DNA from 2 places in the Sphingomonas sp. 4RDLI-65 genome. Region 1 is predicted to be linked to the other one. Evidence: riboswitches for the same ligand, from Rfam matches in the RefSeq annotation. Region 1 holds a riboswitch; the other holds the start of a gene.
The links. Region 1 has a riboswitch for thiamine pyrophosphate ahead of thiC (phosphomethylpyrimidine synthase ThiC). Riboswitches for the same ligand answer to the same signal wherever they lie in the genome.
Positions count from the first base shown of each region.

Region 2: it holds a riboswitch for thiamine pyrophosphate, as region 1 does, so the genes downstream of both, VH567_RS09035 (TonB-dependent receptor) here and thiC (phosphomethylpyrimidine synthase ThiC) in region 1, are expected to answer to the same signal.

Region 1 covers NZ_JBCEBT010000002.1:345,870-350,245, forward strand. The annotation lists gene VH567_RS06595 (ferritin-like domain-containing protein) at 29-1,078, shown strand; gene VH567_RS06600 (outer membrane protein) at 1,157-2,026, shown strand; TPP riboswitch at 2,430-2,539, shown strand; gene thiC (phosphomethylpyrimidine synthase ThiC) at 2,579-4,376, shown strand, end outside.
Region 2 covers NZ_JBCEBT010000003.1:138,330-142,705, reverse strand. The annotation lists gene VH567_RS09035 (TonB-dependent receptor) at 1-2,272, opposite strand, end outside; TPP riboswitch at 2,305-2,414, opposite strand; gene VH567_RS09030 (deoxyribodipyrimidine photo-lyase) at 2,510-3,988, opposite strand; gene VH567_RS09025 (DUF427 domain-containing protein) at 3,982-4,376, opposite strand, start outside.

The sequences.
Region 1 (4,376 bases):
CTTCTTCGATATTCAGGGGATTAACCCAATGACCGATCTCAATACCAAGCTCGAGATATTTGATGCGATCGCCGCCCGCCGTAACGAGCGCCGCGGCTTCCTCCGCTTCGCCGGCGGCTCGGCTCTCGCTATCGGTGGTGCAAGCCTGCTTGCGGCATGCGGCAACGACGATTCCGATCTCGCGCCCGCACCGACTCCTACGCCGACCCCGGCAGCGGCGCTCAACGATGCCGATGTGCTCAACGTCGCACTGAACCTCGAATATCTCGAGGCGCAGTTCTACGCGTTCGCGGCATTCGGCGTCGGCCTGAACGCCAGCCTGTTGACCGGCATCGGTACGCAGGGTGCGGTCACCGGCGGTGCACAGGTGCCGTTCCAGGACACCGTCGTCCGTGAATATGCGCGCGAAATCGCGATCGACGAAATCGCACACGTCGCCTTTCTGCGCTCGGCCCTCGGCACCGCCGCCGTCGCCCAGCCCGCGATCGACATCTCGGTCGGCACGGCAGCCGCGCCGGGTGCGTTCACCGCGGCCGCCCGCGCAGCCGGTGTCATCGGTGCAACGGGTGTGTTCAACCCCTATGCCGACGACAACAGCTTCCTGCTCGGCGCGTACATCTTCGAGGACGTCGGCGTCTCGGCCTACAAGGGCGCAGCACCGCTGATCGCCAACAAGACCTATCTCGAGGCGGCCGCCGGCATCCTCGCGGCAGAGGCGTATCACGCAGGGCTCATCCGCACGATCCTGTACCGCAAGGGGCTGCAGACGCCGAACCCGATCCCGTCGCTGATTACCGCCGCCAACCAGATCAGCAACGCACGCGACAGCCTCGACGGCACCGTCGACAATGCGACGACGGGTGTGATCGGCGACGACGATCAGGGCATCACCGGGTCGGATCCGACGATCTCGAACATCGTGCCCACCGATGCCAACGGCCTGGCGTACAGCCGCTCGGTCGCTCAGGTGCACAACATCGTCTACCTGACCAACACCGCAAAGATCGGCGGGGGCTTCTTCCCTAACGGGACCAACAACCGCCTCGATTCACTGCGGACCAGCGGCGCCAACGCGTGATCGCAGCCACCGACTAAATCAGAAACCTCGGATCGCGGCGCATTCAGGAGCGCCGCGATCCTCGTTTGGGGAACGACCATGAAAAACTTCACGACGCTCACCATGCTCGCCGGCCTCGCCACCGCGGGCATTTTTGCCGTTCCCGCCGCCGCGCAGGAAGTGACCGAGGATCGTCCGTTCTCGGGCGTCTACATCGGTGCGGCCGGCGGCTACGACGTGCAGCCCAACGACGTCGGCTCGTCGATCCTGTTCGATCGCAACGGCGATGGCAATTTCAACGAGAACGTCAACACGATCACCGGCGCCAACGCCTTCTCGCCGGGCTTCTGCAACGGCTCCGCGCGCACCGGCGCCGCGGCCTATGGCTGCCGCAACGACGATGACGGCTGGGCCTATTACGGCCGCGCCGGCTTCGACGCACAGCGCGGCAACATCGTCGTCGGCGTCGTCGGCGAATTCGGCAAGACCGACATCACCGACAGCACCTCCGGCTTCTCGACCACCCCCGCCAGCTACACGATGGCGCGCAAGGTCGACTGGGAAGCCTCGGTCCGCGGCCGCGCCGGCTATGCGGTCAACACGACGCTGTTCTACGGCACGTTCGGCGCCGGCTATGCCAAGATCGACAATCTGTTCTTCACCACCAACACCGCCAACGCGTTCGCGGCGACCGGCTCGAAGAACCAGTGGGGCATCCTCGGCGGCGGCGGCATCGAACAGAAGCTGACCAAGAACATCTCGATCGGCATGGAATACATGTTCCACCAATATCAGGACAACGACGCCCGCGTCCGCGTCACCGCCGGGCAGACGCTCGCGGGCAGCCCGGTATTGCTCGCCAACAACCCCTTCCTGATCGCCCCCAACACCAGCGGCACCAGCTTCCGCCGCAGCGACGACTATCTGCGCTGGCACAGCCTGCGCGGGACGGTGTCGTTTAGATTCTGAGGTAGAAGCGCCTTCCACCTCCCGTTCGCCCCGAGCGAAGTCGAAGGGTAAGTCCCAAACCCAGGTGCTTCGACTACGCTCAGCACGAACGGGCGAGGGGATGCGATCACTTATACACGTCGAAAAGGCCGCTGCCCCAAACCGGGGGCAGCGGCCTTTTTAGCTTCCGAAAGCGTGCGCTCACCGTCAGAAACCCACCACCCGCGCTACCACCACCCCGGCGAAGGCCGGGGCCCAATTGGCAAGGTGGATATAACGAAGCACATCGCGTCGTTATCGCCGTCCCCCAATTGGGCCCCGGCCTTCGCCGGGGTGAAGCCTTATCGAGCGTGCAATAATCACTGCCCTCGCTCTCAACGACCGCCAAATTTCCCATTGCACCCGACCCCAAGCCGCCTATGCTCACCCCACCCCGGGGGAGCGCTTATCCGCGCTTGAGAGGAAGGCAGGAGCCTTCGACCCGCTGAACCTGATCCGGTTGATACCGGCGGAGGGAGGGAGCGGTCGCCACAGAACCGCAATCCTTGCTCCGAGACCTTTAGGAGCAAGCGCATGGCCGACATCGAAGCACGCACCCCGACAGCAGATATCGGCGTAACCACCGGCCCGATCCGAGGCTCCCGGAAAATCCACGTAGCGGTCCCCTCCAGCCCCGACGTCCGCGTCGCCATGCGAGAGATCGTCCTCGACCCGTCGTGCAGCGAGCCCCCCCTGCGCGTCTACGACACCAGCGGCCCCTACACCGACCCACGCGCGACGATCGACATCAACGCCGGCCTCCCCCAACTCCGCCGCGCCTGGATCGAAGCAAGAGGCGACGTAGAATCCTACGAAGCCCGAGAACTCCGCCCCGAAGACAACGGCCAGCTCGGCCCGGACCGCTCCGGCGGCGTCCCCCAGTTCCCCGCCACCATCAAGCGCCCCCTCCGCGCCAAACCCGGCCACAACGTCAGCCAGATGCACTACGCCCGCCGCGGCATCATCACCCCCGAAATGGAATACGTCGCCACCCGAGAAAACCTCGGCCGCGCCATGCTCAAAGACTACAAGCGCGATGGCGAAAGCTTCGGTGCCCAGATCCCCGACTTCGTAACCCCGGAATTCGTCCGCGACGAGATCGCCCGCGGCCGCGCGATCATCCCCAACAACATCAACCACCCCGAATCCGAACCGATGGCGATCGGCCGCAACTTCCTGGTCAAGATCAACGCCAACATCGGCAACAGCGCGGTCGCCAGTAACGTCGCCGCCGAAGTCGACAAGCTCGTCTGGTCGATCCGCTGGGGCGCCGACACGGTGATGGACCTCAGCACCGGCCGCAACATCCACGACACCCGCGAATGGATCCTCCGCAACTCGCCGGTCCCGATCGGCACCGTCCCCATCTACCAGGCGCTCGAAAAGGTCGGCGGCGTCGCCGAAGACCTCACCTGGGAGATCTTCCGCGACACGCTGATCGAACAGGCCGAGCAGGGCGTCGATTACTTTACGATCCACGCCGGCGTCCGCCTCGCCTACATCCCGATGACCGCGAAACGCGTCACCGGCATCGTCTCGCGCGGCGGCTCGATCATGGCGAAATGGTGCCTCAGCCACCACAAGGAGAGCTTCCTCTACGAGCGCTTCGACGAGATCACCGAGATCATGAAGGCGTACGACATCGCCTACAGCCTCGGCGACGGCCTGCGCCCCGGCAGCATCGCCGACGCCAACGACGAAGCCCAGTTCAGCGAACTCTACACGCTAGGCGAACTTACGCATCGAGCATGGAAGAGCGACGTCCAGGTCATGATCGAAGGCCCCGGCCACGTGCCCATGCACAAGATCAAGGAGAACATGGACAAGCAACTCGAAGTGTGTGGAGAGGCACCTTTCTACACGCTAGGGCCGCTCACCACCGACATAGCCCCCGGCTACGACCACATCACCAGCGGCATCGGCGCCGCGATGATCGGCTGGTACGGCACCGCAATGCTCTGCTACGTCACGCCGAAAGAGCATCTAGGCCTCCCCGACCGCGACGACGTAAAGGTCGGCGTCGTAACCTACAAACTAGCCGCCCACGCCGCCGACCTCGCCAAAGGCCACCCCGCCGCCCAGATGCGCGACGACGCCCTGTCCCGCGCAAGGTTCGAGTTCCGCTGGAGAGACCAGTTCAACCTCTCCCTCGACCCGGACACGGCCGAACAATACCACGACCAGACGTTGCCAGCGGAGGGTGCCAAGACCGCCCACTTCTGCTCGATGTGCGGCCCAAAATTCTGCTCGATGAAGATCACGCAGGAGGTGCGAAATTTCGCGGCCAAGCAGAACAGCCCGGCTGACACGTTCCTGGCCGCAGACGTCGATC
Region 2 (4,376 bases), on a different contig from region 1:
CGCTGCCGATATAATAGGCCGGCGCAGAGCCCGAAATGACCGTGCCGCCGCGCCCGACGACATCGCGGGCGTTGGTACTGACCGACTGGACGCCGGCCAGGACGTGCGGGTCGGTCACGTTGATCGCGTTGATGCGCAGATCGGTGCGCTTGCCGTCGATCCAGTCGGCCAGGTGCAGGCCGACCGACAGGTCGAGCGTCGCATAACCCTTGATGCTCTCGTCGTTCATGAACGTCGCATATTGGCGGCCGACATATTTGCCGGCGATGCTGCCGAACAGGCGCCCGTCGTCATAGGTGCCGCCACCGCCGATCTGCACGGTCGGGCTCGACACAGCCCGCTTGCCGCGGGTCGGCAGATAGTCTCCGCCAACCGGTAGATCGTCGTCGATCCGCGCGCGCAGATATTCGCCGGAGACATAGACGCTGACACCCTTTGCCGGGCGATAATCGATCTCCGCATCGACGCCCCAGCTGGTCTGCCCGCCGGCGTTCAGCGTCGAATTGACCTGCGCGCCGCCGACGTCGACCACTGTCGCCAGCTGCCGGTTGCGGAATTTATAGTGGAAACCAGTCGCCGATAACGACAGGCTTGGGCCGATATAGCGATAGCCCAGTTCCTGCGAGACCGAATATTCGTTCTTCAGCGCGTCCGTGCCGCGCGTCGACACCACGCCGCCCGCGTAGCTGTCGTAGAGCGTGAATTCGTTGGGCGTGCGGAAATTGGTCGTGACGTTGGCGAATATCTGCTGGCGATCATCCAGCGCATAATGGATGGCGGCGCGTGGCAAGGCGGCAAAGCTGTCCTTGCGGACGCGGGTCTGCGGCCCGGGCAGATAGTTGCGACCGTTGCGGAGCAGGTTGACGCCCTTGAAGCCTGCATCGACCGTCAGGCGCGGCCCAAGCGCGATGCTGTCGGCCAGGAAGAAGGCCTTCGTCACCGTGACGGTCCGCTGGTTCTCATAGGCGAGCAGGCGGCCATCGGCGGTTCGGATCGCCTTGCTGCGATATCCCCACCGGTCGGTCGGGTCGCCGTCGGCGTCGACTGCGGTGTAGGTCTGGGCGACCCGGTCCGTACCATAGTCGAACCACAGGCCCGCGGTGATCCGGTGTATGCCCGCCTGCAGCGTCAGCTTGCTGACATTGCCGGTACGCATCTGGTCGCCGGTGTAATTGCCAAGCACCGTCGCGACGCCGTCGACCGCGCCGGGCAGCGCGATCGGCTGCGCCAGTTCCTCGCTCCCGAGGAAATTGCCGGTGGTGGCGAGTTCGGTGCCGTAGGGCGAATTGCCATAGCCGAACTGGAGGTAAGTCGTGCTGTCGAGCGTCAGGCGGTCGTTCAGCGTCACATGCACCGGCGCCGAGGCGTAGAGGTTGCGGAACGGCGCGCGGTAGAGCCGCCAGTAATTGGTGTTCCCCGCGGTATAGCGCGCGTCATGGTTGAACCCGCGGCCCTGCGCTTGCCAGTCGGCGAGCGTCGGGCTGGGATAGGCCGACGTATTCCCGTCATTGTACGACAGCGCCAGGCTGGCGCGGTTGCCGTTACCCCATTCGCGCAGCAGCTTGGCGTCGACGTGCTGGCGCGTATCATAGCCTGCGCCGCGCCAATTGTCCGCGCGGGTGTTCGAATAGGACACGAACGCTTTGAGGCCCGTATTCCCGATCGTGCCCGTATCGACCCGAACGAACACGCGCCGCAGATCATACGAGCCGAGCGAGAGATCGACGAGGCCCTGCCGCGTCGCCTTGGGATCGTCGAGCGTCAGCGACAGGAGCCCGCCTGCCCCGCCGACCGTCGGCGAATCGATGTCGACCGAGCCTTGCGCCAACGCGATCTGCTTCACGTTCTCGGCATCGGCGAACTGCGACGGATAGGCGTAATAATAGCCGATGTCGTTCTGCGGCGACCCCTCGAGCAAGACGCCGATCTGGTCCTGTCCCAGCCCGCGCAACGTCAGGCTCGAGCTCGTCGACAGGCCGTAGGGATCGCTTGACGCGACGTTCGCGCCCGGCAACAGGTTCACGAGCTGAAACGCGTTGAGCGTCGGTGCCTGCTTGACGATGAAGTCGGCGGAAATCGCGCTTACGGCCTTGGGATCGGTCTGATCGGGCAACAGCCCCTCGGGATCGCGGTGCCCGATCACGCGGATATCCGCCGGGTCTGCGGTCACTTGTTGCGCCCACGCGGCAGCGGGGACTGCCAGCAGCCCCGCGGCCAGCGCCAGTGCGCTGCACCGAACCATCATCTTGTCGCACGAAATCACAGCCGGCATCGTCTCAGGTCCACTCCACACGGAGGGACGACGGACGTGCCGCCAACCCTCCCTACGCCGGTTTCAGCCGGATCAGGTTCAGCGGGTCATGGGCTGCAGCCCACCTCTCAGCCGCGCATAAGCGGCCCCCCGGGGATCCGCGCCGTCTAGGCTATCGGACGGCGCGTGGAAACAGCTATCGGTGGATAATCTGGACCTCGTGGCAGACGCGGCTTGAAGGCAGCTCGTGGCGGCGCTTCAACGAGCCTTGCCGGGTTTGAGATACCGGTCGCGGGGCAGATCGGCGGGTATCGCGATGGCCGGTCCCTGCCGCGATGCAGCGGCGGCGAGCCACTCGGCACCGCCGTCGCGGCCTCGGGTAGAGCCATCGCCGCGGGTGGCGACACGGCCGTAGACAGGACGCTCGCGATCGCCGGGCGCGCCGCCAAACATCGCGGCGATGTTGCCGTAGGTCGACGGATCGCGACCGTCGAGGCTCAGCCGGTCGTTCAGGTAACACGCCGTCGCCCATGCCGTCTCGGGATCGGGGGTCATCGCGATCAGGCGCTTAGCCCAGTACATCCGCAGATTGTTGTGCATCCAGCCGAAGCGGACGAACTGACGCTGGCAGGCGTTCCAGGTTTCGTCGCGGGTCTCGCCGCGCAACAATGCCGACAAATCTTCCACGTCCGGCCTTGGATCGTTCGCATGGTCTGCCAGTGTGTTGCGCGCCCATGCTGCTACGCGATCGTAAGTCTCGGGTGTATTGAGCGCGCGGGCTTGGTAGTGGAACCATTCGCGCCAGCCGAGTAGTTCGTCGGCGAATTTCATCGTGTGCTTGGCGCCCGCCGGGGCGGCATTTACGGCCCGCATGACCTCGCGCGGACCCAATATGCCGAAATGGAGGTAGGCGGAGAGACCGCTGGCGCCTTCCGGGCGCATCGCGTCGTTGCGGGCAGTGGCGTAGCTGGGCAGCACATCCTGGGTCAGGCGGAGCAGGCGGGCCTCGGCGGCCGCGCGACCCGCAGGAAAGGCTGGGCTCACCGGAAGGCTGTGGTCGATGGCCAGACCGGCGACCAGTGCATCCAGGTCGATGTCTTCAAGCCGATCGGGTGTGAACGGCAGCGCGCCATCGAAGGGTGCGAGTTCGGTCGCCTCGTCCTGCGAGTCCGTCCAGTCCGCACGCGCCGGCTCATGGCGCCGCAGGAACGCCGACCGGCTGCTCACATCGTCGCCGAGCACCGCGGGCGGGACCAAGCACGCCGCAGTGACCGCGTAGACGGGCACGGCGATCTGCGCCGCCACGCGATCGACCTGCCAGCGCGCGACGAAGGTCGGCTGATCCTCCACGACAAGCGCCGCGGCGTCGGCACATAGGCGGTAGACGAGGCCCTTTTCGCGGCGGCCTTCACGATCGACGTGCTGGACGCAGGCGAGCCCACGCTCGCGGCAGCCGATGGCGACGTCCCGGCTCGCGCCAAGGATGAAATGATGCAGCCGGTCCGACGCGTAGGGATAGTCCTCGCGCACGCCGTGATAGACGAGCACCGGCACGCCGAGCGCATTGCCGAGCCGGACGGCGGCATCGATCACCGGATTGTCCCGTGCGCGCAACGCCTGCTGGAGCCAGCACAGCACGTATCGTGCGTCCGACGCCAGCAGCATCTCGTTCATGGCGCGGACGCGCGGCGCCTCACGCCAGTCGGACAGGCCGGGTGGCAGCATGGCGGTCACCATCCCATGCTGCCCGGTATGCCCTTGAACGGGCCGGCGAGGTCTGAGGTGATCCACCCGCCGTAAAAGCCGCCCGGCTGTGGGCGGACGCGCTCGCCGTCGACCGTGCACAGATCGAACGGGGCCGCGTAGAAGGCGACGTGATTGCGCAGGATCGCGAACGCTGGCGTGGGATTGGGATAGCTCCACGCGACGTCGTTGAAGACCTGTCCGCCAATCTCGACATGCCAATAGCGTGCTTCGCCCTTCCATTCGCAGAACGAACGCCGAGGCGAGGGACGGAGCAGGCCGGGCGCGATCGCGTCCGGGGGGATGTACCAGCTTGGCGGGTGGCTGGTTTCGATCGTCCGCACCGCGGCACGCGTGTCGGCGACGACGATACCGGCATGCT